Regions from separate parts of the Virgibacillus salinus genome, predicted to be linked through region 2. Evidence: predicted binding sites of a transcription regulator. Region 2 holds the regulator's gene; each other region holds the start of a gene.
The links. The regulator LexA, encoded in region 2, represses DNA repair genes until DNA is damaged. The targets are predictions, from matches to a motif close to CGAACATATGTTCG.
Positions count from the first base shown of each region.

Region 1 (11,318 bases), 230 kb from region 2:
GCATTGTACCATTCACAATCAGTAGAGGCTGTGTTTGCTAATCAGCCTGGGCTAAAAATTGTCATGCCATCAACACCATATGATGTAAAAGGTTTATTGAAAGCAGCAATTCGAGATAATGATCCAGTTTTATTTTTTGAACATAAACGTGCCTACCGTCTGCTAAAAGGGGAAGTTCCAGAAGATGACTATGTACTGCCAATCGGTAAAGCCGATGTAAAAAGAGAAGGCTCTGACGTTACAGTTATAACTTATGGGTTATCTGTACATTTTGCCCTTCAAGCTGCAGAAAAGCTGGAAGAAGAAGGCGTTGACGCACATATCCTTGATTTAAGAACTGTCTATCCACTAGATAAAGAAGCAATTATTGAAGCAGCTAGAAAAACTGGGAAAGTATTGCTAATTACGGAGGATAATAAAGAAGGTAGTATTATCGGTGAAGTAGCAGCTATTATCGCAGAGAACTGTTTGTTTGACCTGGATGCACCTGTACAGCGTCTAGCTGGACCGGATGTACCTTCAATGCCGTACGCACCAACAATGGAGAAGTATTTTATGATTAACCCGGATAAAGTTGAAAAAGCAATACGTGAACTAGCAGAATTTTAAAATCAAATAAACTCTTCATAATTATATTTTAAACGGATAAAAGGAGGGACCTATTATGGCTTCTGAAAAAATCAATATGCCGCAGCTTGGTGAAAGTGTAACAGAGGGTACAATAAGTTCGTGGCTTGTTGGTGCCGGCGATAAAGTAAACAAATATGATCCTATTGCCGAAGTAATGACAGATAAAGTAAATGCTGAAGTACCATCATCTTTTACAGGTACGATTAAAGAACTGATAGCACAAGAAGGGGATACCATTGAAGTAGGCGAATTGATGTGTTATATCGAGACAGAAGGCGGTTCATCTTCTGATACAGGTTCAGAATCTAAGTCCACCAATGAAAAACAAGAAACGGCTAAAGAAGAAGAGCCATCTGAAGATCAATCAATGAAGAAACGATACTCACCAGCTGTGCTACGAATGGCGCAGGAAAATGATATTGATCTTAATCAAGTTAATGGATCTGGCCGAGGTGGAAGAATTACGAGGAAAGATATTGAAAAAGTCATTGCTTCAGGAGAAGTTCCGAAAGCAGATGAATCGAAAAGTGATTCAAAAGCTGCTCCAGTACAAAAACAGGAATCAAGGCAAAAATCAGCACCTGCTCCACAGCCAACAACACAAGCAGGTGACATTGAAATTCCTGTTACTGGTGTACGAAAGGCAATTGCACAAAACATGGTACGTTCCACACAGGAAATTCCGCACGCATGGATGACTGTTGAAGCAGATGTTACTGAACTCGTTAACTTTAGAGGAAAAGTTAAAGATGAATTTAAGCAAAAAGAAGGTTATAGCCTTACTTTCTTTGCGTTTTTCGTAAAAGCAGTTGCTCAGGCACTGAAAGAATATCCTCAGCTTAATAGTACGTGGGCTGAAGATAAGATCATTCAACGTAAGGACATTAATTTATCGATCGCTGTTGCAAAAGACCAAGAACTTTTTGTGCCGGTTATTAAAAACGCAGATGAGAAAAGCATTAAAGGCATTGCGAAGGATATTTATGAGTTGGCAATGAAGGCCCGTTCCGGAAAACTGACATCAGATGATATGAAAGGCGGGACATTCACTGTCAACAATACTGGGTCATTTGGATCAATTCATTCCATGGGCGTCATTAATCACCCACAGGCAGCAATTTTACAGGTTGAATCGATTGTTAAACGGCCAGTCATTATTAATGATATGTTTGCTGCCCGTGATATGGTAAATCTGTCATTATCACTTGACCATCGAATATTAGATGGGCTGGTTTGTGGGCAATTTCTAGCAAGAGTAAAAGAAATATTGGAAAATACCAATAAAGAAACAACGAATGTATACTAGGAAGTTATTTGAATTGAAATCTAACAATAAAATTGATAAGCTGATTATAGTTAAACTATAATTACTCTTTAAAGGGGATGGATGTTCATATGGATTTTAACTTATTCATGAACGACGTTGTAGATGCAGCGCGTAAAGACATAAAAGAAGCAGGTTACGAGGAGTTACATACTCCTGGATCGGTTGATGAAGTAATGAAACGACAGGGATCCACATTAGTAATGGTTAATTCAACTTGTGGATGTGCTGGAGGGGTGGCTCGCCCTGCAGCAGCAAATGCAATTCATTACGATAAGAGACCTGAACATTTAGTTACTGTTTTCGCAGGACAAGATCGTGAAGCGACTGAAAAAGCTAGAGAGTATTTTGAGGGGTACCCACCTTCATCACCATCATTTGCTTTATTAAAAGATGGTAAAATAGTTACGATGTTAGAGCGCCATGATATAGAAGGCTATAGCGCGGTAGATGTTATAGGCAAGCTTCAACATGTTTTTGATGAACACTGTGAAGAAATATAGAATAAACTAGTTTTACTAGTTGTGATGAGGCTGTCTCAGTGAAAAAGGGTCAGTCTCATTTTTTTAGCAGTTAAGAAAGTATAAATTTTTTCTTACTGCATAAGTGCAACTAAGGTATTCACTATTAAGCCTTAGCAAATGTCTGGTTTTTCTAAGATTAATTTATAGTGTACTCATTCCGCATCAAAGGAGATTTTATCGTGAAAATTGGCTCTCGGACAATCAAGACAGCAATTGGTACTCCTATTGCTATTTCGATTGCTCAATTATTGGGTTTAACGAATTTTGTGTCCGCTGGTATATTAACCATTTTATGTATTCAGCCTTCCAGAAAGCGATCTGTATTAAGTGCATGGCATCGGTTTTTAGCATGTGTAACAGCCAGTATATTCGCTATTATATTTTTTGAGTTACTAGGTTATAATCCAATTGTTGTTGGTGTGATGCTCGCCTGCTTTATACCAGTAACTGTTTTACTTAAGGTAACTCCAGGAATTGCAACTAGTTCAGTTATTATTTTGAACTTATATAGTTCGGCAGGAATTTCATTATCTTTTTTAACAGACCAATTATTATTGATAATTGTCGGAATAGGTACAGGATTGCTTGTTAATTTATACATGCCTAGTCTGGAGAAAAACCTTAATCAAAAACAAGAGGAGCTTGAACATAATTTTCAAGCTATTTTGTTTGAAATTGCTTTATACATACGGGATAAAAATGATAAATGGGATGGAGAAGAACTTACAATTTGTGAGAATTTATTACAAGAAGCTGAGAATTTGGTATCCTTGGATAAAGAAAATCATTTATTACGCAGTAGGCATCCATATCATGATTATTTCACCATGCGCAGGAAACAGTTTGATCTGCTTCAAAAAATGCTTCCCTTGGTCAGCAGACTACCAAATACGGATTCAATCTCAATAAAAATAGCAGACTTTTTTGAAAAACTGTCCAATGCTGTGCATCCAGGCAATACTGCTATTATTTATTTAGATGAACTTAAGAGGTTACGTGAGAATTTTAATGCAGAAGATCTTCCTGAAACACGGGAAGAATTTGAGACCCGAGCAAATTTGTTTCGATTGCTTCATGAAATAGAAGATTATTTATTACTTAAGAAAAAGTTCAAATCGAGTGATGTTTCTGAACGAAATAAAATAAAAAAGACTGGAACAGTTTAATCCAGTCTTTCATTTTAGCAGTTAAAATATTTTTAAGCGGTTAGGTTCGCCTTCATGAAAATACCATAATGATAAGCCATGTTTTTTATAAAAACATTACTAGTCCGGTTGTTAGTGAAGATAAAACCATTGCAATAATCATTATATAAATTATAATTTTCATTTTACGTTCACGCTTTGAACTTTTTCTTGTTACTTGTTTTTGATTTTTAGCCAATCTTAATCCTCCTTCAATTCCATTTCCTAATTGTATTTTATCGTTAATTATGGGATTGGACAAGTGCTATAATATATAAATGTGTTTAATAAATCAAAATGGGGGTCTTTTTTATATGAGTGATGAAAAATTCCAAGCTTCACAGGAAAGCTGGAAAAAGTCTGTTGATAGAACTTTAGAACGTTTCCCGGAAAGAAAGGATAGATTTAAAACATCTTCAGATATCAATGTTGAACGATTATATTTTCCAGATAATGATAACGATTATGAAAATAAATTAGGTTATCCAGGTACATATCCATTTACAAGAGGAATTCAGCCAACAATGTATCGTAGCAGGTTTTGGACAATGCGACAATATGCTGGATTTGGCTCAGCTGAAGAAACTAATAAACGATTCCGTTATTTATTAGATCAGGGTCAAACCGGACTTTCAGTAGCCTTTGACTTACCGACACAAATTGGATATGACTCTGATGATGTTATGGCGGAAGGTGAAGTAGGAAAAGTTGGTGTGGCAATTGATTCATTACAGGATATGGAAAGATTGCTTGATCAAATCCCGCTTGATAAAGTAAGTACATCAATGACGATTAATGCTCCTGCATCTGTTTTACTATGCATGTATATTGCAGTAGGAGAAAAGCAAGGTGTTCCATTGGAGAAACTAACTGGAACGATTCAAAATGATATCCTGAAAGAGTACATTGCTCGGGGAACGTATATTTTTCCACCAAAACCGTCGATGCGCCTAATCACCAACATTTTTGAATACTGTCAGCAAAGTGTGCCGAAGTTCAATACCATTAGCATTTCCGGATATCATATTCGTGAGGCGGGTTCTACAGCTGTACAAGAAGCCGCGTTTACCATTGCAAATGGAATGGCATATGTCGACGCTGCTTTGGAATCCGGTCTCGACATTGATGCGTTTGCACCAAGACTTGCTTTTTTCTTTAATGCTCACAACAATTTCTTTGAAGAGGCTGCAAAGTTCCGTGCAGCAAGAAGAATTTGGGCTAAAATCATGAAGGAACATTACCAAGCTAAGGATCCGAAAAGCTGGAAGATGCGTTTTCATACACAAACCGGAGGGTCAACTCTAACAGCCCAGCAGCCAGATAACAATATTGTTCGTGTGACGATGCAAGCGCTTGCTGCTGTACTTGGGGGTACACAAAGCTTGCATACTAATTCTCGTGATGAAGCATTATCACTGCCTACTGAAGAATCTGCACGAATTGCGCTTCGAACACAACAAATAATTGCAAATGAAAGCGGAGTAGCAGATACTGTTGATCCACTTGCTGGTTCCTATTACGTAGAAGAACTTACCGATCAAATCGAAAAGGATGTGGAAGCCTATTTGGATCGCATACGTGATATAGGTGGGGCTGTTCAAGCTGTTGAAGAAGGATTCATGCAACGTGAAATACAGCAAAAAGCATACGAAACACAAAAAAATATTGAAAGAGAAGAGGAAATTATTGTTGGCTTAAACAAGTATAAGGTTGAGGAAGAAGTGAATCCAGATTTACTTAAAGTAGATGAAGCACTTGAACAAGCACAAATACAATATATGAATTCTATTCGTCAGCAACGTGATCAGAAAGCAGTAGATTATTCGTTAGAAGCGATAAAAGAAAATGCAAAAGACAGCAATGCCAATTTGATCCCATTTATTTTAGAAGCAGTTAAGGTATATGCAACAATTGGAGAAATCTGCAATGTATTACGTGGTGAATTTGGTGAATATACAGGAATCTAAGAGGGGGAGAGTCAGATGGGAAAAATACGTGTTTTAATTGCAAAGCCTGGGTTGGATGGTCATGATCGTGGCGCATTAGTTATTGCTCAAGCTTTACGTGATCATGGCATGGAGGTTATTTATACGGGACTGCGACAATCCCCGGTACAAATAGCACAAGCAGCAATTCAGGAAGATGTGGATGTTATCGGTTTATCTTCTTTATCCGGTGCGCATAAAACGTTGTTTCCAAAAGTAATGGAAGCACTAAGAGAACGTAATGCGAGCGATATACCAGTTGTTGGAGGCGGAGTTATTCCGGCAGAGGATATTCCGTATTTGCTTGATCAAGGGGTAAATAAGATTTTTACAAGTGGTTCTTCAACCGAAGTTTTAGCAACCTACATCCAACAGCTTATCGATCCGGAATCAGCTTTTATAACTCCTCCCAGAAAAATCGCTCATATCGGAATTGCTGTAAATAAAATTGATGATGTACTCTCATTTTATACAGAAATGCTTGGCCTTGAGCTTGAGGGTGTAGAAACTGTGGAATCTGAAGGTGTTAAGGTAGCATTTTTGAAGATTGGTGAATCGCGTATTGAGCTGCTGGAGCCAATAAAAGAATCATCTCCAATAAAACAATTTCTTACTAAAAAGGGAGAAGGCATCCATCATATTGCATTGGAAGTAGACAATATTGATGAAAGACTTAATTCCTTTAAATCAAAGGGGATTCCACTGATCAACAGTGAAGCGAAGCAAGGTGCTCATGATAGCCAAATTGCTTTTATTCATCCAAAAGCAGCAAATGGGGTACTTTTTGAAATGTGTCAGCATCCAGAAGGAAGTGAGAAATAATGGATATTTTTGATAAAATAAACGAACTGTACGATAAACGACGACAGGTTGAACTTGGCGGTGGCGATGAGCGAATTGATAAACAGCATGATAAGGGAAAACTCACCGCAAGAGAACGAATAGATTATTTACTTGATAAGGGGTCATTTGTCGAGCTAAATCCATTTATGGAACATCGGGAAACTGATTTTGGTATGAATAATTCAACCGCAAACGGTGAAGGTGTTGTAACAGGCTATGGAAAAATAAATGGACGGGCTATCTACTTATTTGCACAGGATTTCACCGTATATGGTGGAGCTTTGGGCGAAATGCATGGCAAGAAAATTGCAGCTGTAATGGATCTTGCTGCTAAAAATGGTGTTCCTTTTATCGGTTTAAACGATTCAGGTGGCGCTCGTATTCAAGAAGGTGTATCATCGCTTGATGGTTATGGTCAGGTCTTTTACCGAAATTCCATTTATTCAGGTGTTATACCACAAATTTCAGTTATTATGGGTCCAAGTGCGGGAGGTGCAGTGTATTCGCCAGCGATAACAGACTTTGTCATTATGGTAGAAAAAACTTCACAAATGTTTATAACAGGTCCTAAGGTAATTGGAACTGTTACTGGTGAACAGATCTCGTCAGAAGAACTTGGCGGGGCCCATGTACATAATGCAAAGAGCGGAAATGCACATATTAAAGCGGAAAATGAAGAACAGGCTCTAGATGCTGTTAAAGATTTAGTACAGTATTTACCTGCTAATAATGAGGAAAAACCCCCATTAGCTGAGACTGAACTGAACGATGAATCACGTCCTGATTTAACTGATATTGTGCCTTTTAATTCTACACGGCCCTATGATGTAAAGCGTGTGATTGAGCAGGTTGTTGATTCAGATAGCTTCTATGAAATCCATAAAGATTTTGCTAAAAATATTGTTGTAGGATTCGCACGTGTTAATGGCCAAACAATTGGGCTTGTATGCAATCAGCCAAAATACTTAGCAGGTGGTTTAGATATTGATTCAAGCGATAAAGCAGCAAGATTTATCCGGTTCTGTGATTCATTTAATATTGCATTAATTACCTTCGAGGATGTAACAGGATTTTTCCCGGGTGTAAAACAAGAACATGGCGGTATAATCAGGCATGGCGCAAAAATTCTTTATGCATATTCAGAAGCAACTGTTCCAAAAATTACAGTGATTACACGTAAAGCCTTTGGTGGCGCTTATGTAGCGTTGAACAGTAAATCGATTGGAGCAGATTTGGTTTATGCATGGCCAAATGCTGAAATAGCAGTTATGGGGCCAGAAGGTGCTGCCAATATTATATTTGCAAAGGAAATAGCCGATAGTGAGAATCCAGAACAAACTCGCCAGGAAAAAATTCATACATACCGTGAAAAATTTGCTAATCCTTATGTTGCTGCGGGACTTGGTATGATTGACGATGTAATTGACCCAAGAGAAACTAGAGTTAAATTAATTCAAGCATTAGAGATGCTTTATAACAAACAGGAAGAACGCCCAAAGAAAAAGCATGGTAATATCCCGCTGTAATAAAGATTAGGAGGAACGATTTATGACATCCATCAATAAAGACAGAGTGATCAATCAATTTCTGGAACTCGTTCAAATTGATTCCGAAACGAAACATGAAACGAAAATTGCTGAAGTACTAACAAAAATGTTTACTGATTTAGGTTTAGATGTAGTAGAAGACGATAGTAAAAATGAAACTGGTCATGGGGCAGGTAACTTGGTTTGTACGCTGAAAGGAAATAAAGAAGGTGTAGACCCAATTTACTTCACTTCTCACATGGACACTGTGGTCCCTGGTACTGGAATTAAGCCATCAATTGAAGATGGTTATATTAGATCTGATGGTTCAACCATTTTGGGTGCTGACGATAAAGCCGGTTTAGCCGCAATCCTGGAAACCATCCGGATACTAAAAGAAAATAATATCAAACACGGTGATGTTCAGTTTGTCATAACAGTAGGCGAGGAATCAGGTCTTGTCGGTGCTAAAGCTTTAGATGGATCACTTCTAAATGCAAAGTATGGTTATGCAATAGACAGCAATGGAACTGTAGGTGATATTATTGTCGCAGCACCAACCCAAGCTAAATTATTTACTGTAATGAAAGGCAAAACTGCACACGCTGGAGTTGCCCCCGAAAAGGGTGTTTCTGCGATTACGCTTGCAGCTAAAGCTATTTCCAAAATGCCTCTTGGCCGGATTGACGATGATACAACTGCGAATATTGGACGCTTTGAAGGTGGTAAGCAAACGAATATTGTTTGTGATCATGTAGAAATCCTAGCTGAAGCAAGATCACTGATTCCTGCTAGAATGGAAGAACAGGTTGCGAAAATGAAAGATGCATTTGAGAGTACAGCTAAAGAATACGGTGGAAGTGCTGATGTCAAAGTGAAAATTATGTATCCTGGTTTTAAGCATGAAGCAGGAGATAAAGTTGTGGAAGTTGCCAGAAATGCAGCAAAAACAATCGGTCGTGACAGCAGCCTAAAGAAAAGCGGTGGCGGAAGTGATGCAAATATAATTGCTGGACTTGGAATTCCTACTGTGAATCTGGCAGTTGGTTATGAAGAGATTCATACAACCAATGAACGTATCCCTGTAGATGAATTAGTCAAAATTACAGAACTAGTCACTGCAATCGTACAGGAAGTTTCAAACAAGTAAGTAATTATGATGAAGACCTCTTTTAACAAAAGGGGTCTTTTTTGGCAGTTAAGAAAGTATAAATCCTTTCTTACTGCATAAGTGCAACTAAGGCTTATCTATATTAGGGCTTGGCGATAAGCCAAGTTTTCTAATAGTATGATATAATATTGGTGCAAACAACAGTTCTAAAAGGATGTAATATGTATGTCACAATGGTATCCAAAAAAAGGCCGCGTTATTTTTCATTTAGATATGAACTCATTTTATGCTTCAGTTGAAATGGCCTATAACCCAAAACTAAAAGGTAAGCCTGTAGCAATTGCCGGGAATCCTGAACAACGTAAGGGGATAATTGTGACAAGCAGCTATGAGGCCAGAGCCAAAGGTGTAAAGACAACAATGCAGTTATGGCAGGCTAAAAAGCTGTGTCCGGAATTAATCGTTTTACGTCCGAATTTTGAACGTTACCGTACGGCATCAAAGGAAATGTTTAAAATGCTTGCAGAAATAACACCGTTTGTGCAGCCTGTTTCGATTGATGAAGGTTATATGGATATAACCGAGAGTGAACATCACGGAACTCCTATTGAGATTGCTCAAAACTTGCAGAAAAAAATTCATCATGAGTTAGATCTTCCATGCAGTATTGGAATTGCACCAAATAAATTTTTAGCAAAGATGGCATCCGATATGAAAAAGCCATTAGGAATTACAATTCTGCGGAAACGGGATCTATCCCATAAACTTTGGCCACTTCCAATTGAAGAAATGTATGGTGTTGGTGAAAAAACCGCTGAAAAATTACGCGCAATTGATGTCAAAACAATTGGTGATCTGGCAAAAGGGGATGTTTATCAACTGAAACGTGTGCTGGGGATAAACGGAGAACGATTAAAAAATAGAGCGAACGGTATTGATACTCGTCCTGTTGATCCAGAGGCAATCCATGAATTTAAAAGCATAGGCAGTTCACAAACCCTACCGGAAGACACTACGAATGAAGCTGAAATACGTAACCTCATGCACCAACTGACGGATAATGTCGAACGGCGAATGAAACGCAAACAAGCTGCTGGTCGCAGTGTTCAGATTATGATTCGCTATTATGATCATAAAACAATCACTAGAAGTAAAAAATTGCAGGGTTATATTGACAAAAAGGAAGATATACTTCACATTGCCAACGAATTATTTCAAAAGCACTGGAATTTGGACCCTATTCGCTTGCTTGGCATTACGGTTCAGGACGTTGATGAAAAGCAAAATATCGCCAAACAGCTTGATTTATTTACGTATGAAGAAGAAGCAGGGAAGGAAAAATTATATGCTGTTATTGATGAGCTATCTCAAAAGTATGGGAAGAATCCTTTTAAGCAGTTGCAGAATGAAGATAAGGGTGAACAACCCCGGACAAGCTTTCAAAAAGACTTTTTGGATGACTACAAGCGATAAAATCATGTTTTCTATGTGGACTTGAAATCAAGTTAACAAGGTGAACTACGTTTGAAATTCCGATTTGGAAGTTAATGATAAATCTGAAATATATATAAAATATACGTTTCAAACCAAGAATGGAACATTCCTGACAGGAATCTTCCATTTTTGGTTTTCCTTCCTTCTAGAAGTCATATTTATTTTCAGGATTATTATATTTTTTTGTATTTAGTTACTATAATAACCATTATTATGATGACAAAATATTAGATTGGTATTATGGGTATAATGGAGGGGCATATCTATGTACAATTTCCGAATGATGCGCAAGCGGATAGAACTATTTATTGTAGTGTACGTGATTTTAATGTGATTTATGGTGTGAATTCAGCGGAATGTGAATCACATAAACCAAACCAGTGAAGTGGATCGTGGTTCCGCTAAATGGGTTGAAAAAGCCGTCTTAGAAGATTGAATCGGTTCCTGGTTCCGTTATTTACCCAATTACAATGAAAAATTTGGCTGAAAAGGGTAAATAGCGGAATAAGGATTACATAACACGATCAAAATAGACGTTTTTAAGGAAATAACGGAATGAGAATCCGCCAAATCAGTGCGCTAGCCTGTCTAGTGAATAAATACACTTAAACACCTATCAATTGCTTTAATTTAACAGGGAAAATTATATGATTATAGGTGAGACTTAACTTGAGATTTATTGTTTTGCATCTCACAA
Region 1 is NZ_FNKD01000002.1:386,518-397,835, forward strand. Features, by position in the region: gene BLS02_RS08750 (alpha-ketoacid dehydrogenase subunit beta) at 1-609, shown strand, start outside; gene BLS02_RS08755 (dihydrolipoamide acetyltransferase family protein) at 665-1,936, shown strand; gene BLS02_RS08760 (BrxA/BrxB family bacilliredoxin) at 2,026-2,457, shown strand; gene BLS02_RS08765 (aromatic acid exporter family protein) at 2,658-3,644, shown strand; gene prli42 (stressosome-associated protein Prli42) at 3,730-3,861, opposite strand; gene BLS02_RS08770 (acyl-CoA mutase large subunit family protein) at 3,977-5,629, shown strand; gene mce (methylmalonyl-CoA epimerase) at 5,645-6,469, shown strand; gene BLS02_RS08780 (acyl-CoA carboxylase subunit beta) at 6,469-8,016, shown strand; gene BLS02_RS08785 (M20/M25/M40 family metallo-hydrolase) at 8,039-9,166, shown strand; gene BLS02_RS08790 (DNA polymerase IV) at 9,353-10,600, shown strand.
Region 1: BLS02_RS08790 (DNA polymerase IV) is a predicted target of LexA. The motif match lies at 9,322-9,335, and genes of this name have one in related genera.

Region 2 (11,318 bases):
ATATGTACTTGTACCCTGATTTAGATACATTTGTGGTATTTCCATGGACTTCTGATAAAGGTAAGGTAGCTCGTTTTATTTGCGACATTTATAATCCAGATGGAACACCTTTTGAAGGGTGCCCAAGGTATAACCTAAAACGAAACCTTAAAAAAATGGAAGAATTAGGCTTTGATGCATTTAATATTGGAACAGAGCCAGAGTTCTTTTTATTCAAGCTTGATGAAAAAGGTGACCCATCAATGGAGTTGAATGACCGTGGTGGTTATTTCGATTTGGCACCAACGGATCTTGGTGAGAATTGCCGCAGAGATATAGTTCTTGAATTGGAAGAAATGGGATTTGAAATCGAGGCATCTCATCATGAAGTTGCACCTGGACAACATGAAATTGATTTTAAATATTCTGATGCTGTTAAGCATTGTGATGATATTCAAACATTTAAACTTGCAGTTAAAACAATTGCAAGGAAACATAATCTGCACGCAACATTTATGCCTAAACCATTGTTTGGAGTAAATGGTTCTGGTATGCATGTTAATATGTCATTATTTAAAGATGGCGAAAATAGCTTCTTTGATACAAAAGGAGATATGCAGCTTAGTGATGTCGCTTATCAATTTACAGCCGGTGTCATTAAACATGCAACAAACTTTACAGCAGTTACAAATCCAACAGTTAATTCATTTAAGAGACTTGTACCGGGATATGAAGCTCCTTGTTACGTCGCGTGGTCTGGGACAAATCGAAGCCCGCTTATTCGAATTCCGTATTCAAGAGGTTTGAGTACAAGAATTGAAGTTAGAAGTGTTGATCCTGCAGCTAATCCATATATGGCCATGGCCGTATTACTTGCTTCTGGATTGGAAGGAGTTAGTAAGAAATTAACACCACCTACTTCTGTAGACCGTAATATTTATATGATGGATAAAGAAGAAAGAGAGAAAAATGGTATAAAAGATTTGCCAGCAACACTTATGGATGCGTTACAAGAACTTCAAAAAGACAAAGTTGTTACAGATGCATTAGGCGAACACTTATACGAACACTTTATTGAAGCGAAAGAAATTGAATGGGATATGTTCCGTACGACTGTACACCCTTGGGAAAGAGAACAATATCTATCAACATATTAAAGAAAAAAAGGCTTTCGTCATTTTATTGACGGAAGCCTTTTTATTTGTTAAGCGTACTATAGAATTTAAGTGCTGTGGGATAACTGAACTTCAGAATCAGCCACGTCCAGCTCCGACGTACAGGACGTACTAGTGCCGGTGACGCCACAGGACGTGGCGTTTTCACCGGCCAGCGCCTAGCGCCTAGTGAACTTCCCTCCCCGTGTCTACTACGATAAGTCAACATCGAATCGCTTACGCTCTTCGTGTATCCTTTATCTCACACGGGTCAGTCCAGTCCATACGGAGCTAAACAGGCGCTTGCGCCTTTGTTCTATTGAATATTACGGTATAAGCCGATTACCTTACCTAGTATTGTTACATTTTGATAGATGAGAGGATCCATTGTGGCATTTTCTGGCTGCAAGCGAATTTGATTTTTTTCTTTAAAGAATCTCTTTACAGTTGCCTCGTCTTCATCAGTCATTGCAACAACAATTTCTCCGTTTTGCGCAGTATTTTGCTGTTTCACAATAACCATATCCCCGTCTAAAATACCAGCTTCTATCATACTTTCACCGTCGATGATGAGAACGAATAAGTTATCATCAGGTCCGGCGCTGGAACTAGGTAATGGAACGAATTCTTCGATGTTTTCTACCGCAGTAATTGGTATCCCAGCAGTAACTTTACCAATAACTGGTGCATATCTTGCTTCTTCCCTAGGAATATGACTTTCTTCAGATAGGTCTAAAACCTCTATAGCTCTTGGTTTAGTAGGGTCTCTTCTAATGAAGCCTTTACTTTCAAGCCTCGCCAAATGCCCATGCACAGTTGAACTTGAAGCAAGTCCGACTGCTTCTGCAATCTCTCTAACCGATGGTGGATAACCTTTGCCATCTACCTCTTCTTTAATATACTCAAGTATTGTTTCCTGTCTTTTAGAAAGTTTATTCATCTATCAAACACCTCACGCATAGGATTTATTAATGATAGTTTACCACCTATTTTTGGAAAAAGCAAACATTCGTTCGAGAAAACTATTGACAAGACCATATGTTCGTATATAATGGTTAATAGAGGTTAATACGAACAAAGGTTCTTATATTGAAAAAGAAAGGACTGATTAATATGTTTGGAAAAGTAACAAAGACAGATGTATTTTATTTAGTTGCTTTTACTTTGGCATTAGGTTTCTTATATTTCTCCATGATAACAAGTGCATAGCGTAAGGAGCGAAAACTTTTGAAAGCAATAATATATTGTCGTGTAAGTACAGACAAAAAAGTACAAGAGACATCATTAAAGAGACAGAAAGAGGAATTAATGGCCCTTGCAAACAATCATATGCTTACCGTTGTGGATTGTATTGAAGAAAAAGAGAGCGGGTATGAGATAAATAGAGATGGTATTTTTCGAATGCTTGAATTTTTTTCTGAAAAGAAGGCAGAATGTTTGTTAATACAGGATGAAACAAGGTTAGGGCGGGGGAATACTAAAATAGCCTTGTTTCATCAGTTACAGAAATTAGATATTTCCATATATACAGGAATGCAAGGCGGAGAGATTGAGTTGTCTGAGTCAGATTCAATGGTCCTGCAAATAGTTGGTATTGTAGAAGAATATCAACGTAAAATCCATAATACAAAAATTAAACGGGGGATGAGAAAGGCAATAAATGAAGGATTTGATCCAAGTGAAAACTTATCAAACCGACACCATGCACCTGGTAGAGAACGAAAAGTATTTCCAATAGAAGAAGTTGTGCGGATGAGGCAAAATAACTTAACATTTGAGGAAATTACAACTACATTAAATGGATTAGGTCACCCGGTTTCCAAAGCAACTGTTCACCGGAGGTATCAGGAGTTTGAAAAACTTGAATCTAATACCCATGTAAAGTAATATTAAAAGGCAGGGACATTAAAAATTGTTCTTGTCTTTTTAAGTGTTTTCTAGGAGGTTTTAAAGATTATATCAAAAGAAAAGTTAGAACGTATAAATGAACTTGCAAAGAAATCAAAAGAAGAAGAGTTAACAGAACAAGAAAAAGCAGAGCAAAAAGAGCTTAGACAGGAATATTTAAAAAATGTACGAAAATCATTTAAAAATCAGTTTAAATCAATGACTGTAATGGATAAGGAAGGAAATGATGTTACCCCTGATAAAGTACGTGATTTGCAGGATAGAAACAAAAAACATTAAGAATAAACAATTTTAATTTATTACTTGTTACAGGATATGTTTCATTATAGAATAAAAAGGGATGTTAACAACTTTTAAGTGGAAAGGGGAATTTTTTTGTCACAAGATATCGAACAATTATCTATTAATACGATACGTACATTGGCAATTGATGCAATAGAAAATGCTAACTCTGGTCATCCAGGCCTACCGATGGGGGCCGCTCCAATGGCTTATACCTTATGGACTGATTTTATGAAACAAAACCCGAGTAACTCAAAGTGGTTTAATCGTGATCGTTTTGTGTTGTCTGCTGGACACGGTTCCATGCTATTATATGGGTTGCTACATTTATCAGGATATGATGTAACTATTGATGATCTAAAGTCTTTTCGTCAATGGAATTCAAGAACACCAGGACATCCAGAAGTCCATCATACAGATGGAGTAGAAGCAACAACTGGTCCATTAGGACAAGGTCTTGGAATGTCAGTTGGAATGGCAATTGCTGAAGCACATCTTGCAGCAAAATATAACCAGGATGAGTTATCAATAATTGATCATAATACGTATGCTCTTGTTAGTGATGGCGATTTAATGGAAGGCATTTCGCACGAAGCAGCTTCCCTAGCTGGTCATTTAGGACTTGGAAAGTTGATTGCATTATACGATTCAAATGATATCTCTCTAGATGGTGATTTGAATAGAGCATTTTCAGATAATACAGAAGACCGCTTCAAGGCTTACGGGTGGCAAGTTATACATGTAGAGGATGGTAACGATTTAACAGCTATACGAAATGCAATTAATGAAGCAAAACAGAATACTGAACAGCCAACGTTAATTGAGATAAAAACTGTTATAGGTTACGGTTCACCAAATAAATCTGCTTCTGCAGCATCCCATGGTGCACCACTTGGTGAAGATGAAGTGAAACTAACAAAAGAGTATTATAAATGGTCACATGATGATTTCCAAGTTCCAGATGAAGTCTATGCAGACTTTAAAGAGAAGATTGGAAAAGATGGTGCTGATGCAGAGGATAAATGGAATAAGCTTTTTGACACATATAAAGAAAAGTATCCAGAGCTTGCAACTGAGTTAGAATTGGCAATAAATGATGAGTTACCTCAAGATTGGGATAAACATCTCCCTAGTTATGAGGCAGGGAAAGATTCAAGTGCAACTCGTGCTTCCTCCGGTGAAGTACTGAATGCAGTTGCAGATGCAGTTCCCTATTTCTTTGGAGGAAGTGCTGATTTAGCAGGTTCTAACAAGACTACAATTAAAGATGAAAATGATTTCTCCCGTAAAAACTATGCTGGGAAAAATGTGTGGTTTGGTGTACGTGAATTTGCCATGGCAGCTGCGGTAAATGGTATAGCATTACATGGTGGGCTGAAAGCTTATGTTGGGACATTCTTTGTATTTAGTGACTACATGCGTCCGGCAATTCGTCTTTCATCAATAATGAATGTACCTGTAACATATGTATTTACGCATGATTCAATTGCGGTTGGAGAAGATGGTCCAACCCATGAACCAATTGAACAGTTATCATCATTAAGAGCAATGCCAGGACTATCACTAATTCGTCCAGCTGATGGCAACGAGGTTCAAGCTGCTTGGCGCTTATCACTAGAGTCGAAAAACAAACCGACTGCACTTGTACTGACAAGACAAGGATTACCTACATTAGAAGGCACAAAAGAACATGCCTATGAAGGTGTAAAAAAGGGTGCATACGTAATAAGCAAAACAGAAAAACAAACACCTGATGCTTTATTATTAGCAACAGGATCTGAAGTGCAGCTGGCTATTAAAGCTAAAGATGCCCTTAAAGAAAAAGGTATTGATGTCAATGTTGTAAGTATGCCATCATGGGACCGTTTTAACGCACAAAGTGAAGCTTATAAGAATGATGTGCTTCCGCCTAATGTTAAAAAACGGTTAGCAATTGAAATGGCGTCACCATTTGGCTGGGAAAGATATGTTGGTGACCAAGGCTCAGTTTTAGGAATTGAAGGATTTGGTGCATCTGCAAAAGGCGATAAAGTTATTGAAGAATATGGTTTTACTGTTGAAAACGTTGTTGACCATGTTGAATCACTATTAAAATAAGTTTTGATATATTTAGGATGGCCCTTACTGGTAGGGTCATCTTAATTTAACAGTTAAGAAGGTATAAATAAATTCTTACTGCATAAGTGCAACTAAGGCAATTCGCCTAAGGTTTGGCGAATGACAAGTTTTCTAATTGTATAGGAAGTTATAAAATATAAGTACAGTGGATAACTGGACTTCCGAGTCAGCGACGTCCAGCTCCAGCGCCTAGCGCCAGTGGACTTCCCTCCCCGTGTCTACGATAAGTCAACATCGAATCGCTTACGCTCTTCGTGTATCCTTTATCTCAGGGAAAAGGAAGATCGACTAAGACCGCCGCTTTGCGCGGCAACGTCGACCCACCCGCGATGCGCGGGCGCAGTCCATACGGCGCTGAACAGGCGCTTGTGCTTTTGTTCCCTTATCGACAAAACTAGTGCTTGTTTGCAACGCGGTATGACAAAATTTTAAACTAAAATGCGTATAATTGAAGGTAAATGAGGAGGGTTTTTGTTGAATCATTACTCTATTTACTGGATAAAAGAAGAATTTGCGCATCATTTTTTTCATAACAGTGAAGTATTGTACCGCTTTATAAAAGAATACCAAATGAACAAAAATAGAGAAGATCTTGAACGGCAATATGAGTATATTACGTTAGACTTCCCAAAATCATCACTAATCTCTCATATTACAAATAATCACCCAAATAACAGTAATATGAAAGTTGAAGGTAACCGACTTAAAATTTATAAAGATATCCAATATATTTCTTTACATATACAGAAAAAAAAGATAAACTTTCGAAGTGAAATGATACATGATGCCGAAGAATTATTATTTCCTGCTTTGCGGTTATTCCAACCGTACTTATTTATAGTGGGAAATGATTTAAGAAATTATGGTTGGATTTCTCCAGTTATACAAGGGAAGAAGAACAAGACAGGACAAGTATTGTATTCTTATCTTTGATTTACTATACTGTATGAGAGACAACACGAAGGAGGAAAGCTTGAATGGACATGATCTGGGTTATATTAATAGGTATTGGAGCATTAATTGCAGGTGTTGCTCTTGGATTTTTTATTGCAAGAAAATATATGATGAACTATTTAAAGAAGAATCCACCAATTAATGAACAAATGCTACGTACATTAATGATGCAAATGGGACAGAAACCATCACAGAAAAAAATTAATCAAATGATGCGTTCAATGAATAATCAAAACAATAAATAACACTTATTGATTATTTAAGTGGTAATGCATATAAATCCCTGTTACTAGAAGATAACAGGGTTTTTTTACTTCAAGGCAAGTGTTGGATAATTGTCAAATTCAATTGCTTTTGATTAGAGAAAGTTCTGTTAAAATGTATGCAGTATTCTAATTAGGAGGATTACCATGTCAGAAATAAATATATTCCTAGCGTTTGGAGCGGGATTCTTATCATTTATCTCTCCCTGCGTATTACCTTTGTATCCAGCTTTTCTATCTTACATAACAGGTATGAGTGTAAATGAGATTAAAGAAGACAACAAGATGCTTAATAGAAAAAGTTTATTACATACGATCTTCTTTTTACTTGGCTTCTCTGGTATTTTCATAATACTTGGTTTTTCCACCTCATTTGTATCAGAATTTTTAACAACGTACAAAGTTATTATAAGGCAAATTGGAGCTATCTTAATTATCTTTTTTGGCCTTGTTATTGTAGATATCTTTAATTTTCAATTCCTTATGAAGGATCGGAAAATCACTTTTAAGAACCGACCAGCCGGTTTTTTTGGTTCATTTCTTATTGGTATGGCCTTTTCGTTAGGATGGACACCATGTATGGGTCCTATTTTAGCGATCGTAATATCACTTGCAGCCACCCAGCCTGACCTTGGTATGATCATGATGATAAGTTATATACTTGGTTTTTCATTGCCATTTATAATTCTTTCATTTTTTATTGGCAAATTAGGATGGATTAAGCGTCATAGTGTGAAAATAGTTAAAGTTGGGGGCTACATTATGATTTTTATGGGTATCGCCTTATTCTTTAACTGGATGACAAAATTGACAGCATTTTTAGCTGGTTGGTTTGGGTTTCAGGGTTTTTAGGTAAAGTGAGTAGATTTTTTGAAAGTTTTATATTACACTTTAATAAGATGAACTGTTAAGTAAATATAAGAAAGTATCCACCAATATTCTTTATATTCAATTAAAAGGGGTATTAAATATATGTATAGACCAAATGATCTCATCTTGCGCACCACGACATCATTAATAGTTTTTATTCTATTAGGATTCTCCATGTATTTACTTCTAGTTGGTCATAATGCACCTGGTGGTGGATTTGTTGGTGGACTAATGACTGCATCAGCAATAGTACTGATGTATATGTCTTATGGATTAGAGGCACTTGAGAAAATCCTGCCTGTAAATTATCGAATTTTGATACCCAGTGGCTTATTACTTGCTGTTGGAACTGGTATCGGATCTTTCTTTTTTAATGAAACTTTTCTATCACATACATATGGTTACTTCCACTTTCCTATTTTTGGTAAAATAGAGCTTGCCACTGCAATGTTATTTGACATCGGAGTATATATAACTGTATTAGGAGTAACAATTACGATCATTCTATCAGTAGCGAATGATCGATAACGATTATTGGGGGTAATAATCTAATGGCAAGAATACTTATAGTTGATGATGCGAATTTTATGCGGGTTACTTTAGAAACAATTGTTAAAGAAGACAAACATGAGGTTATCGGCGGGGCAGAAAATGGTGAAGAGGCTATTAAACTGTACAAGGAAATGAAGCCAGATTTAGTTACAATGGATATTACAATGCCAGTTATGAATGGAATAGATGCCATTAAAGAAATTATGGAATATGATTCTGAAGCTAAAATCGTCGTATGTTCCGCTATGGGACAACAAAAAGTCGTAGTAGAAGCGATTGAAATTGGTGCTAAAGATTTTATTGTTAAGCCGTTTGATGAAAATCGGGTATTAGATACAATAAGCAGGGTTCTACATGAATTCGAACATATAAGCTAGTTAATAAGAAAGAGTGATACTTCATGTTTTGGTTAATAGCAAGTACAGTTGTTGCATGTTTTATGGCTGTTACGATGATATTTATACGGTTAAAGGCATCAAAACAGCCAGCTTCTGTGAAAAAGATTATCTTACCACCATTATTCATGAGTACTGGGGCATTGATGTTTATTTTTCCTGAATTTCAAGTTAATTGGGCGCAGGTTATTGAAGCATTCTCTGTTGGAGTTATTTTTTCTGTTTTTCTTATTAAAACATCCAAATTTGAAATCAGGGATCAAGATATTTATCTAATACCGTCAAAATCATTTATTTTTATTTTGTTTGGACTATTGTTTGCCCGAATAATTATGAAGCTTGCAATAGGTGCTACAATATCCTTTGGTGAGACCAGTGGAATGTTCTTCTTACTTGCATTTGGTATGATTGTGACATGGAGAATTGCTATGCTTTATAAGTTCAAAAAGCTGGAAAAACAGATTGTATACTCAGGAACTTAAAATCTAAAAACGCGTTTATACTTTAAGTATAAACGCGTTTTTTTATGCAGTTAAGAAAGTTAACTGCTAAGTTTCCTATTCAAATAAATACTCATACGGTGTAATATCTATATTCTTTTGTTGCATCTTTTTTCTTAAAAACTTATGATCTCGTTTTGGTGTGGCTAAAATATAACCTTCTATAAGTACATCCTGGCTGATCTTCTTTCTTTTTTTCTGTAATGCAATTTCTCCGATTTTACTGGCGATTTTTTGCCGTGCAATGTCCCTGAATAATTCAGGAACAGGGGATACAAGGTCTTCTAATAATTTTTTCTCTTCACTTTCCCACATATGACTTGTTTTTTCCATATAGTATTCTTCCCAATCCATGTTCGACTTGCCGTCTTCTTTTGGTAATCGCTTTAAAAACTTGCGAAACATAAAAAAGCCGCCAATACCCATTAAACATATTAGTAAAAAGCCCCACAATACAATTAAATAATCAACAATTACTGACATAATATCACCTGATTCTTTATTAGATAAGAAATCCATTTCCTCTATTTACAAGATATTCCATAAGAAACATTTATTTTTATCGTTATTTATAGTAACATGACAATAATTAGGTATATCACATTTTCCTTTTAAAAGAAATTTTTACAATCTACGTTAATTATACTATAATTTTATACAATTATAAAAGGATGAAATCATTCATATGTCTATCATATTTTAGTTTAATTTGTCATATTTATTAGTGTATAAAATTAATTTGTATAAAATTCCATAATAAGGAGTGAATGCCTTGGAGAATAAAGATAGTAACCAACAGGTAGAAAATAACAAAAATAAACAAAATCCCACCACTACTCCTGATCCTCAAGGTTTCTTTAATAATATTGCAGCGTTACCACCTTCTATACTTGAATGGATAGATAAAAACACAAATGGATTTATAGCTATATGGGATAAAAACGGAAGAATTATCTACATATCTAAATCAGTTGAACAATTGCTAGGTTATAAGGTAACAGATTTGCTTGGTACACAGTGGTATGAAAAAGTTTCTAATGAAGATGTAACATACATAAAAAATCATTTTGACACAAATCAGGACTCATCCCAACTTTTTAATATAATGATCCAAAACATTTATGGAAAAAATATATGGACTGAGAATTTGGTTTCTCAAATAAAAGATTCAAATGATAACATTTATTATGCTGCTGCAGTAAAAGATATTACTGATAAAAAAGAAGCAGAAGAAATGATGATTCGCTCGGAAAAGATGTCAGTTGCTGGTCAACTCGCTGCCGGTATCGCCCACGAGGTTCGAAATCCTTTGACTTCGTTAAAGGGGTTTCTGCAGCTTCTGCAGGCTGGAGTGAATAGAAAAGAAGAATATTATAAGATCATGATTGATGAAATTGAGAAAATGGAAACTATCACCTCAGAACTACTTTTCATATCAAAACCCCTAACGGATAACAAGCAAATTGAAAAAGTACAAGAAATGGTTGTAGATGTTATTACGCTTTTACGACCCCAGGCCAAGCTCAAGAATATCGATATTCTCTTTGAACAAACGGGCAGTCAGACTGTTTATTGTGATCGTTCGCAAATAAAACAAGTACTAATAAATATCGTTAAAAATGCTATAGAAGCAATGGAAGAACCAGGTAATATCCAATTAAATGTTTTAACAAGTGAAGATAGTATTCTGTTGGATGTAATTGACGGAGGGCCTGGTATACCTGAAGAAATTATACATAAATTAAAAGAACCTTTTTTCACTACGAAGCAATCTGGTACAGGACTCGGGTTAATGATTACAACACAAATTCTTGAGAGGCATGATGGCAAGCTAGAGATACTGCAAAATGAGAATAAAGGAAGTACTTTTAGAATTATTTTACCAAAACAAATAGAAGCAAAGTAATTTGAAATTATAACTATTATTCCAATTATATTTATTGTAGTATAAGTATTTATTATCACTTTTAATAATTTATTAATATATGGCATCGGGTAATAAACATTTGTTTTATATAATAATTTCATATAAGATATATTAGTAGAATAATATTTTTGTCAAAATCCCTTGAAGGATATGACAATTAAGGATGACAGAAAGGGGTATATCTTATATGGGAATTGATGCAAAAAAGCAGTTTGATTTGAATGGTAAAACGTATAATTACTATCAATTAAAAGCACTTGAAGATGCAGGACTCGGAAAAGTATCACGTCTGCCATTTTCGATACGGGTTCTTTTGGAATCACTTATTCGCCAAAGAGATGGTCATGTTATCAAAGATGATCACATCGAAGGGCTATCAAAATGGGGAACTAAGGATGGGGAAGGTGTAGATGTTC
Region 2 is NZ_FNKD01000002.1:617,426-628,743, reverse strand. Features, by position in the region: gene glnA (type I glutamate--ammonia ligase) at 1-1,136, shown strand, start outside; gene lexA (transcriptional repressor LexA) at 1,450-2,073, opposite strand; gene BLS02_RS10015 (YneB family resolvase-like protein) at 2,361-3,020, shown strand; gene BLS02_RS10010 (DUF896 domain-containing protein) at 3,087-3,320, shown strand; gene tkt (transketolase) at 3,417-5,420, shown strand; gene sirA (sporulation inhibitor of replication protein SirA) at 5,916-6,374, shown strand; gene BLS02_RS09995 (YneF family protein) at 6,419-6,640, shown strand; gene BLS02_RS09990 (cytochrome c biogenesis CcdA family protein) at 6,806-7,510, shown strand; gene BLS02_RS09985 (Na(+)/H(+) antiporter subunit B) at 7,631-8,056, shown strand; gene BLS02_RS09980 (response regulator) at 8,080-8,457, shown strand; gene BLS02_RS09975 (CcdC family protein) at 8,481-8,957, shown strand; gene BLS02_RS09970 (DUF2621 family protein) at 9,033-9,458, opposite strand; gene BLS02_RS09965 (ATP-binding protein) at 9,748-10,881, shown strand; gene acnA (aconitate hydratase AcnA) at 11,090-11,318, shown strand, end outside.

Region 3 (11,318 bases), on a different contig from region 2:
AGCTTGTAATAATTATTATTAATACTTTCATACAAAGGATTTACACTATATTTACTATTGACATATATTGTTCACAAATTCACAAGGATTAGTGATTTGAATCACATGTAGGATTTTAGGTCTATCGTAAACTTAAATTGTAAGGGAGAGATAGTCACAGAATGAAAAGTGAATAGTCACTCCATATACTAAAACAATAAAATTTAAGAGGGGTGTTTTGAATGTTTTTGAAAAAGTTTGGAGCAATTGTTATTGTACTGGTTTTATCCTTATTAATTACTGCATGTGGGTCAGATCTAGTGAAAAATGATGAATCAGATGTGGAACAACAAGAGGACATAACTGTTCAAGCTGCAGCTAAACAAAAGGCAAAAACACCAGAAATTGAAAACATCGGACCACATGAAGGTATTGACCAAGAACCAGTACCAATTAAAGTAGAGCGCGTTGGTGAACATGAAGTAAATATTGAAATGACGTCTCAGATTACCGATATTGAACTTGATAAAGGAAAAATGTATAAAGCTTGGACATTCAACGGAACTGTTCCTGGACCAGTAATTCGTGTTCAGGAAGGTGATAAACTTACATTCACACTCAAAAACATGGACCCTAAAGTAGATCATTCAGTTGATTTTCATTCTGTATATGCTGCTCCAAATAAAGACTTCACAGACGTAAAACCAGATGAATCAGGAACATTTACTTATGAAGTGGGCTCTCCTGGTGTTTACATGTACCATTGTGCAACAGAGCCCGTTTTACAGCATATCGCAAATGGAATGTACGGAACAATGATTGTAGAGCCTAAAGATGGTTATCCAACAGATAATGAAATTGATAAAGAAATTACAGTTGTTCAAAGTGAGTTTTATAAAGATGGTAACTACAGTGACATGTTAGATGGTGAGCCTGAATATGTATTATTTAACGGAAGTACGCAAGCCGTAAAAGGGGAAATGATTCAAGCAAAAGTTGGCGATAAAATACGTATCAATTTCCTTGATGCTGGGCCAAACGAAGTTTCTAGCTTCCATGTAATTGGTTCTCAGCTTGAAACGGTTTATATTGATGGCGACCCTAGAAATGTACTTAATGGCTTACAAACAGCAATGGTTCCGGTTTCTGGCTCTATGGTTGTTGAATTCACAGTTAAGGAAGCAGGTATTTATCCTTTCGTAACACACGCGTTTGATCATGTTACAAAAGGAGCACTAGGACAAATTGAAGTTACTGAATAATAGTTAACAAATATTGGTTATGCAAAGACTCCTACTCAGTTGAGTAGGAGCCTTCTTCATTGGATTAAAATTCCTTCTATAATATTGCTTTTATTTAAGCAAACTAGATAAAAAAGAAGGGGAAATAAGATGAAGAGCTATATATTGGGTGTATGGAATGCGATTGACCCTATTTATTATAATGTTTCAAGACTTCATTACGTACCTGATAACGATAAGCGCAATACCTTATTTCGAGTCAGACTTACGAGATACAAAGGGGCGACGGTTATACTTAAGGATGGAACAATTATTTATAAAAATGACCTGCTATTAAAGATACATTTGCATAATGTAAGGATGTTAAGCGATTTATTGCCAATCAGAAGTGATATAAAGCGAGCAGTTCTTTTTTACCACATGATTAAAGATACTTTGCCCATCCTTTCCCGATATGTTTTATCTCATGAAAAAAATAATGAGATAAAAGGAATAATAGGAATTACGACATTGTATCGAGGTGCAAATCGACTTGGCTTTGAAACAGTTCCTATAAGAAATCCTTATTATCGTCTGTATAAGAAGGTGACATTTCTTCCTATTAATCACATAGCAAATACATCATACCACGCATTACCTGCTTATTTATTTATGTCGAAAGAGACACTGCATGAAAAATATAATGTGAAATAAATTAACTAGCTTTTACTCCAACAGTTACATCATGAAATGTTATTTCGGGTCTGCTGCCAATACGGATATTGAGTCCTGTTTGACCAAGACCTTCACTTATATAAAATGGTGTGCTGTTATGCGAATGCAACCCTTTTATAACATTTTTACGCGCAAGTTTCCCCATTTTTGCAAGGTGATATGCCTTAGGGTAACAAATTTGTCCACCATGAAAATGCCCAGCCATTAAATAGTCAAACGCATATTCATGCATATCAAGTACAATAGTAGGATCGTGTGTTAGCACAATATTTTTGCCTTGCTCGATATGCTTATATGCAAGGGATAAGTTGCTTCGGTTTGTACTATAGTCATCAATCCCAATTATATTTATAGCTTCTCCGTTTACTGATATAGTTGAACTTTCATTCTGTAATACGTGAACATTATTATCCTCAAGCAATGTTTTGAGCTCATTCAAGTCGTCACCTTCTAGCACATAATCATGATTTCCAAATACCGCATAGGTGCCATGTGTGGGTTCAAGGCGATTCAACACTCTCAGATACGGAAGTAATTTCGGTATAGAACGCTTCCGGTCTAGGAAATCACCGGTTAATGCAATGAGATCAACAGATTCATTCTCTAGCTTACGTTCCAGTTGCATGGGGCTTAACGAGATGTTTTCGAGATGTAAGTCGGATAGATGAAGAATCGATAATGTCGAGTCATTGTTTATGCCTGATTCTGAAGCTACGTTAATTTTATTTATTTTAATATCTTGGGTGTTTTTATAGGCTTTAAAAAGCAGAAAGCAAATGAAAAATATAATAATAGTAGTAATGAATAGATATGTCATCGCGATTACTCCTTTCTCTCACGAATAAAAGTATATCATGCTGACAGTGACTCTATCATTGGTAATTGAAGCCAAATGGAGGCAATGAAAAATGGATCAGAAAAAAGCTTTATTTCTACCCTTTATGCAAATCCCTACAGGGCATCATCATGTGGCGGATGCATTAATAAATGAGATTAAAACGACTCATAAGGATATCGTATGTGATAAAGTAGATATTTTATCATATAGCTATGGAGGAGTGGAGAAAGTCGTTTCGTCTACATATTTAGCATGGATTAGAAAGTTTCCAGATGTATATGACTGGCTGTATAAACAAGCAGCGTATAAGAAAACATCACCACATAACCGTCAATATCTGTATGAAACAATGTTTACTTATTTTTTAAAACGACTAACCAATCAACAAAATCCTAGCGTTCTATTCTGTACACATGCACTTCCATCGAATATTGCCGCTGTCTTAAAAAAGAAGAATAAATTGCAATCTATTACGGTAAACGTGTACACGGATTTTTTTATAAACCGAATATGGGGAATAGATGGAATTGATTATCACATGGTTCCAACCGTTTCTGTAAAGGAATACTTGTTAGAAAAAGGTGTTGCAGAAAGACGGATTTTCATCACAGGAATTCCAATTCATCAGGTATTTCACTCGGGACAAGAACAACAATCGAAAGATGAAGGAATATCAGTATTAGTTACTGGTGGAAGTCTAGGGGTTGGTGCTATAAGGAAGTTGCTTAACTATTCCCATTCGGACAGGATTCATTACTATGTATTATGCGGAAAAAATGAAGTACTTTATGAACAATTATTACGGAAAGACAAACCAACCGTTACTCCGCTACCATATATAACAAGTAAAGAAGAAATGAATATATTATATAATAAAGTGGATGCGGTTTTAACAAAGCCTGGTGGGGTGACAGTCAGTGAATGCTTAATGAAGCGAAAGCCAATATTTGTTTATGACCCATTACCTGGACAGGAGAAAATCAACGTTAATCAGTTGATTCAAATAGGTGTGGTATCTACTGTTGATTTAGAAAATAATTTATTGGAACAGCAAATCCTTGATTTTTTTTGTGATGAAAGAAGAAAGTGTATTTACAGGCAGAAGGTTGATGCATATCATCGGAACTTAGACGAAAGACCACTGTCGCTGTTAATTGAGGAAATAATACAAAAAAAACATTAGCAATTTCAGCAAATGTTTTTTGGTCATAATTTTCTACTTTATTTCACATTTGCAGTGAACTCTTTATGGCCATGGATATCCTCTTTTTTAACATGAACATTAACATTATATGTCCCGCTGTTGTTAAAGGTTGCAGTAGATTGATACGTGCCAGAAGAAGTCTCGATCATATCGGTCCATTCATGGTTCTCTTTATTTTCTTGCCAGGTTTCCAACGTTACGGAAGCCTTTTCTAGTAATTCTTCTTCTTTTAGCACCTTGACTGTGAACTCAGCTTCCTCAGTCGCTTTAACTGTATCGGGCTGTTGTAAATCTATAGATAAGTGTGTATGGTTTATGTCGTCTTCTTTCTGATTTTTGCCTGTTGTGGTACTAGCTTTTGGATCGCCAATGGTTATTTCCTTTTTAGGCATCGTATGCATGGTACGGGCAGTAACGTGTGACTGAACATGATATAGACCATTTTCTTTAAATGATTTTTCTATAGTATATGTGCCGTCGTCAACATGTTTTGCCCTGATCATTTCGCTATCATCTTTGAATCCATCTTTCCATATTTCAAACTCCACTTCACTTGCATCCTCAACTGGTTCGCTGTCCTGTGTAACTGTTACAGAAAAGGTTATTTCCTGATCTTTATCACCTATTTCAGGAACTTCCAAATTAGCTTCAATCGCCTTAACAACATTATCAGTTGCCCCATTTTCAGTGTCTTCACTTTGACCACATGCTGCCAGAACTATTATGATGAATAATAATGTCATCATTTTTTTCATGTATAAAATCCTCTCTAGAGCTATGTTACTCCGATTATAAGACATTCAACTAAGCGAAACAATATATACGTGTGAAACCTTTGTGAATGATTTTCCATAAATTAAAACGGGTAAAATGTAGCAGTAGAGAGGGAGAAGCATAATAATCGAATATTTGTTCGCTTATATGTTAAAATTAGATAATAAATATGGTAAACTAGTAAGCAGAGTGATGAACGGAGGTTTGCTTTGTGGAAAATCAATTTGATCTTGTTGCACAATATGAACCAAGTGGCGATCAGCCACAAGCTATTAAAGAAATAGTAGAAAAAGTGAAATCTGGGCAGCGTCATCAGACGTTACTTGGAGCAACGGGTACCGGGAAAACGTTTACGGTATCAAATGTAGTTGAGGAAATTAACCGTCCAACGCTTGTAATTGCACATAACAAAACGTTGGCAGGTCAATTATATAGTGAATTCAAGGAATACTTTCCAAACAATGCAGTTGAATATTTTGTTAGCTATTATGATTATTATCAGCCAGAAGCATATGTACCATCAACTGATACTTTTATTGAAAAGGACGCAAGTATTAACGATGAAATCGATAAATTGCGCCACTCAGCAACATCGGCATTGTTTGAACGACGTGATGTTTTGATTGTTTCGAGTGTTTCCTGTATTTATGGCCTAGGTTCACCGGAAGATTATGAAAGTCAGGTTCTCTCATTAAGAATGGGCATGGAAAAAGACCGTGATCAACTGTTACGTGAATTGGTTGATATACAGTACGCGCGAAATGATATTAATTTCCAGCGCGGAACTTTCCGTGTTCGTGGTGATTCTGTTGAAGTAATCCCTGCTTCCAAAGAAGAACACTGTATTCGGATTGAATTTTTCGGCGATGAAATTGACCGAATCCGTGAAGTGGATGCTTTAACTGGTGAAATTGTAGGTGACCGTGAACATGTGGCGATTTTCCCGGCTTCCCACTTCGTCACACGTGAAGAGAAACTAAAAAAGGCAATTGTTAATATAGAAAAAGAACTAGAAGAACGCTTAAAGCAACTCCGCGCAGAAAATAGATTATTGGAAGCGCAACGATTGGAACAACGCACGAATTACGATGTGGAAATGATGCATGAAATGGGATTCTGCTCAGGGATTGAGAACTACTCACGGCATTTAACATTTCGTGAAGAAGGGGCAACACCCTACACATTACTTGATTTCTTCCCGGACGATTTTTTAGCTGTAGTTGATGAATCACATGCTACACTTCCTCAGGTCCGTGGAATGTACAAAGGGGACAGAGCTCGTAAACAGGTGTTAGTTGATCATGGTTTTCGCCTGCCGTCAGCGCTAGATAACCGTCCATTGATGTTTGATGAATTTGAGAAGGCGACAAATCAACTAATTTATGTTTCGGCAACGCCAGGGCCATATGAGATTGAGCATTCACCTGGGGTGACCGAGCAAATTATTCGTCCGACCGGTTTATTAGATCCAGAAATTGATGTGAGACCAATTGAGGGTCAAATTGATAACTTGATCGAGGAGATTAATAAGCGATCCGAGCGAAATGAACGTGTTCTGGTGACGACACTGACAAAAAAAATGTCAGAAGACTTAACGGACTACTTGAAGGAAATTGGAATTAAAGTCGCTTATTTGCACTCAGAAATAAAAACGCTAGAGCGGATTGAAGTTATTCGTGATTTACGTGTTGGTAAATTTGATGTTCTTGTAGGTATTAATTTATTACGTGAAGGCTTAGATATACCTGAGGTTTCATTGGTAACTATTCTGGATGCAGATAAAGAAGGATTTCTGCGTTCTGAACGATCACTTATCCAGACGATGGGTCGTGCAGCGAGGAATGAAAATGGTCAAGTTATTATGTATGCCGATCGTATAACAAATTCGATGCAGTTAGCCATTGATGAGACAAACCGACGTCGTGAAAAGCAAATAGCTTATAATGAAAAGTACAATATTAGGCCGACAACAATACGGAAAGATGTACGTGATGTTATCAAGGCAACTGTTGCATCTGAGGAAGAGGAAAGTTATTCAGAGAAAACGAAGAGTATTGCAAAATTATCTAAAACAGAGAAATCTAAAGTTATCGAAAATATGGATAAAGAAATGAAGGAAGCAGCAAAAGCACTTGATTTTGAGAAAGCTGCTGAATTACGTGATATAATACTTGAACTTAAAGCGGAAGGATGACCTGTTCATGCCAAGTAAATCGATAAAAGTGCAAGGTGCTCGTGCACATAATTTAAAAAATGTAGATATAACCATTCCTAAAAATAAACTTGTGGTCTTAACAGGTTTATCTGGTTCAGGTAAGTCATCGCTTGCCTTTGATACGATCTACGCAGAGGGACAACGACGTTATGTAGAATCACTCTCTGCATATGCACGCCAATTTTTAGGTCAGATGGATAAACCGGATGTGGATTCAATTGAGGGGTTATCACCAGCGATATCAATTGATCAGAAAACTACGAGCAAGAATCCCCGTTCAACAGTTGGTACCGTTACAGAAATATACGATTATTTACGATTACTTTATGCTCGTGTAGGACGGCCAACATGTCCAAAACATGGTATTGAAATTAACTCACAAACCGTTCAGCAAATGGTTGACCGACTTTTGGAATACCCGAATCGTACAAAAATGCAAATATTGGCCCCTGTTGTTTCCGGACGCAAGGGTGAGCATGTCAAGGTAATTGAAAAGCTGAAGCAAGAAGGATATGTTCGGATTCGCGTTGACAATGAAATGCGTGAAGTAACCGATGATATTCAACTGGAAAAAAATAAAAAACATTCAATTGAAGTGGTAATTGACCGAATCGTTGTAAAGGATGGTGTTACCGGAAGATTGAGTGATTCCATCGAAACAGCTCTTGGGTTAGGTGAAGGGAAAATTATTGTCGATGTCATTGGTGAAGAAGAATTGTTGTTCAATGAAAATCATGCATGTCCAATTTGTGGCTTTTCCATTGGTGAATTGGAACCTCGGCTATTTTCATTTAATAGTCCATTTGGAGCTTGCCCGACATGTGATGGATTAGGGACCAATTTGGAGGTTGACCTGGAACTAGTCATTCCGGACTGGGATAAGACATTAAACCAACATGCGATTGCAGCATGGGAACCTATTAGTTCCCGATACTACCCGCAATTACTGAAGAGTGTTTGCAATCATTATGGTATCGATATGGATACACCGGTTAAAAAAATTCCATCTAGTCAAATGGATAAAATACTTCACGGAAGCGGCAAAGAGAAAATCCATTTTTATTATGAAAATGACTTTGGAAATATACGTGATAATAATATCCTGTTTGAAGGTGTCTTGAAAAATATAGCACGCCGGTACCGGGAAACATCGTCTGATTTTATCCGTGAAACATTGGAAAAATATATGGCTCAAACAAACTGCCCAACATGTGATGGATATCGCTTAAAAGAGGGTGCCCTTGCCGTAATGGTTAATAACAGGCATATCAGCCAAGTGACCGACTACTCTATCATGGAAGCTAAGGACTTTTTCCAGAATCTTGACCTAACTGAGAAGGAAGAAAAAATTGCTCGCATGATATTGAAGGAAATAAGTGATCGATTGGACTTTTTGAATAATGTTGGCCTGGATTATCTAACGATGTCTCGTTCAGCCGGCTCATTGTCTGGAGGCGAGGCGCAGCGGATTCGACTAGCAACTCAAATCGGTTCTGCACTTACAGGTGTTCTTTATGTCCTGGATGAACCATCAATTGGGCTTCATCAGCGTGATAATGATCGTTTAATTAACACATTAAAGCAAATGCGTGATTTAGATAATACGCTGATTGTGGTGGAACATGATGAGGATACGATGCTTGCCGCCGATTATCTGATTGATATTGGTCCTGGCGCTGGAGAACATGGTGGTGAGATAGTTGCGAGCGGTACACCTGACAAGGTAATGAAAAATAAAAAATCATTGACTGGAAAGTATTTGGCAGGTGATAAGTATGTTCCATTGCCATCAAAGCGACGCAAGCGTTCAAAACGCAATATCGAAATAGTCGGTGCTGAAGAGAATAACTTGAAAAATGTTACAGCTAAATTCCCGATTGGACTATTGACTGTTGTGACAGGGGTATCTGGATCTGGTAAAAGTACGCTGGTAAATGATATTCTATACAAATCGTTAGCAAAACAGCTTAACCGTGCGAAACTTAAACCTGGAAGCCATAAAAAAATAAATGGCATTAAACAGGTTGAAAAGATTATCGACATTAACCAAGCACCTATTGGACGGACACCACGTTCGAATCCGGCAACATATACAGGTGTATTTGATAATGTCCGTGATGTCTTTGCGCAAACAAATGAGGCTAAGGTTCGTGGTTATAAAAAGGGTCGCTTCAGTTTTAATGTGAAAGGTGGTCGCTGTGAGGCATGCCGCGGCGATGGCATTATAAAGATTGAAATGCATTTTCTGCCGGACGTATATGTACCTTGTGAAGTATGTCATGGGAAGCGGTATAACCGGGAGACATTGGAAGTGAAATATAAGGGGAAAAACATTTCAGAAGTGCTTGAGATGACTATTGAAGAAGCATTGGATTTTTTCGCAAACATCCCGAAAATAAAACGGAAACTGCAAACAATTTATGATGTGGGTCTTGGTTATATTAAGCTGGGGCAGCCTGCAACAACATTATCCGGTGGTGAAGCACAACGGGTTAAATTGGCGAGTGAACTCCACAAGCGGTCAGATGGCAAGTCATTTTACATTCTGGATGAACCGACGACTGGATTACATGTTGATGATATCAAACGATTGTTAAGTGTACTGCAACGACTGGTCGATAATGGTGATTCTGTCTTGATTATCGAACATAATATGGATGTGGTGAAGACGGCTGATCATATAATTGACCTCGGACCAGAGGGTGGCGATCGTGGCGGAGAGATTATTGCAACCGGAACACCTGAAGAAATTGCTGAAACCGAGCAATCATATACTGGACGATATTTGAAGCCAGTATTGGAACGCGATCGAAAACGTATGGAAGCAGATGTCGAGAAACTTGGAAAAGTTGGATCGAAATAAATAAGGAGGGTAGTGAGTCTGGAATGGGCTGGCTATCCTCTTTTTGCAGTTAAGATAGCATAAATATTTTCTTACCGTATAATGTAACTAAGGGTTTCACTTCCAAACTGGCGATAAACCAAGTTTCCTGAATGGGGTGAGAGACTTATTTGCAAGGGGCAAGTACGAATAACAGTAGCGAATCGGAAATAGTATCAAAAGAGACGAAAAACAAATCAAGAACAACATCAACATGTAAAAGGAGAAAAAGTGCGCCCCTCCATATAATGAGACAAATTTGTAGTCAAAATTTTTGACGCATTCCTGTCGTTTAGGTAAGGTTAAATGAGAAGGTGCTAGGGAGGAAACATTTTAATGAAACCAATTGAGATTCAAAAAATGCAAAATTTATTAGAAAATTATTCGAATAAAGATGTTTATGTTCATTTAGAAACAACTAATGGTGCTTATGCTAGCCATTTTGATGATAAGGCTTATAATGTCGGAGCGTACATCCGTAATGCGAAAGTTAAGTTTTCTCAAGCGAAAATTGTTGGAAATGGAAAGACGTACCGTGTGGGATTAAAAATGGAAATAGGCTGGATTTATGCGGAAGGATTAACAGATTGGACAATTCATGGTGCTAATCAGCTATTACTTGCAGGACATGATCGTGAAGGTCGGTTAATGGTGTCGCTACAAATCAGTGAAACTCCATTTCGCTATTAATTTAAGGGCTAGGTGATTTTAAAATGGAAAAACATGTTGTTGTAATTTATCCGCATCCTGATGATGAGTCATTTGGTGCGGCTGGGACGATTACGAAATATCGTGAGCAAGGTGTTCCAGTGACATATTTATGTGGAACGCTAGGTGAAATGGGAAGAAACATGGGTTCACCAACCTTTGCTAATCGAGAAACTTTACCGGAAATTCGAAAAGATGAGTTAATTAATGCTTGTGAGAGGCTTGATATTGACTTACAAATGTTAGGTTATCGTGACAAAACACTTGAGTTTGAAGATAGGCTTGAGGTTGCAAGTCATTTAAAGGGTATTTTAGAAGAGATTAATCCGAGTATAGTAATTACGCATTACCCAGAAAGAGCAGTACATCCTGACCATGATGCACTTGGGGCGGCTGCTGTTGAAGCTGTTAAATTGATGGAACCTGAGAATCGCCCAACAGTGTGGGTTCAGCCTATCACAAATAATTATGTTGAGGAACTGGGGGAACCAGATATCAATAATGATGTAACCCCATTTTTTGACCAGAAGATGGAGGCGATATTAGCTCATGAGTCTCAAGCAAGTGGAATTTTAAGCAAATTCAAGGAAAATCCTGAATTGGATGATGACCTTAAAGAGGAAGCGAAAAAACGTTTAGGGAAAGAGCATTTTTATATTTGGAAATATGAATAACCACTAATAAAGGAGGGTCCATAATGAGTAAGAAGTTATATCGTTCAGAATCCGATGTTATGATTGGAGGAATTTGTGGTGGGCTTGCCG
Region 3 is NZ_FNKD01000001.1:1,224,101-1,235,418, forward strand. Features, by position in the region: gene BLS02_RS05735 (multicopper oxidase domain-containing protein) at 222-1,241, shown strand; gene BLS02_RS05740 (YkoP family protein) at 1,371-1,913, shown strand; gene BLS02_RS05745 (metallophosphoesterase) at 1,915-2,751, opposite strand; gene BLS02_RS05750 (MGDG synthase family glycosyltransferase) at 2,843-3,955, shown strand; gene BLS02_RS05755 (FixH family protein) at 3,994-4,731, opposite strand; gene uvrB (excinuclease ABC subunit UvrB) at 4,962-6,944, shown strand; gene uvrA (excinuclease ABC subunit UvrA) at 6,952-9,828, shown strand; gene BLS02_RS05770 (YojF family protein) at 10,183-10,536, shown strand; gene bshB2 (bacillithiol biosynthesis deacetylase BshB2) at 10,560-11,228, shown strand; gene BLS02_RS05780 (PspC domain-containing protein) at 11,252-11,318, shown strand, end outside.
Region 3: uvrB (excinuclease ABC subunit UvrB) is a predicted target of LexA. The motif match lies at 4,879-4,892, and genes of this name have one in related genera.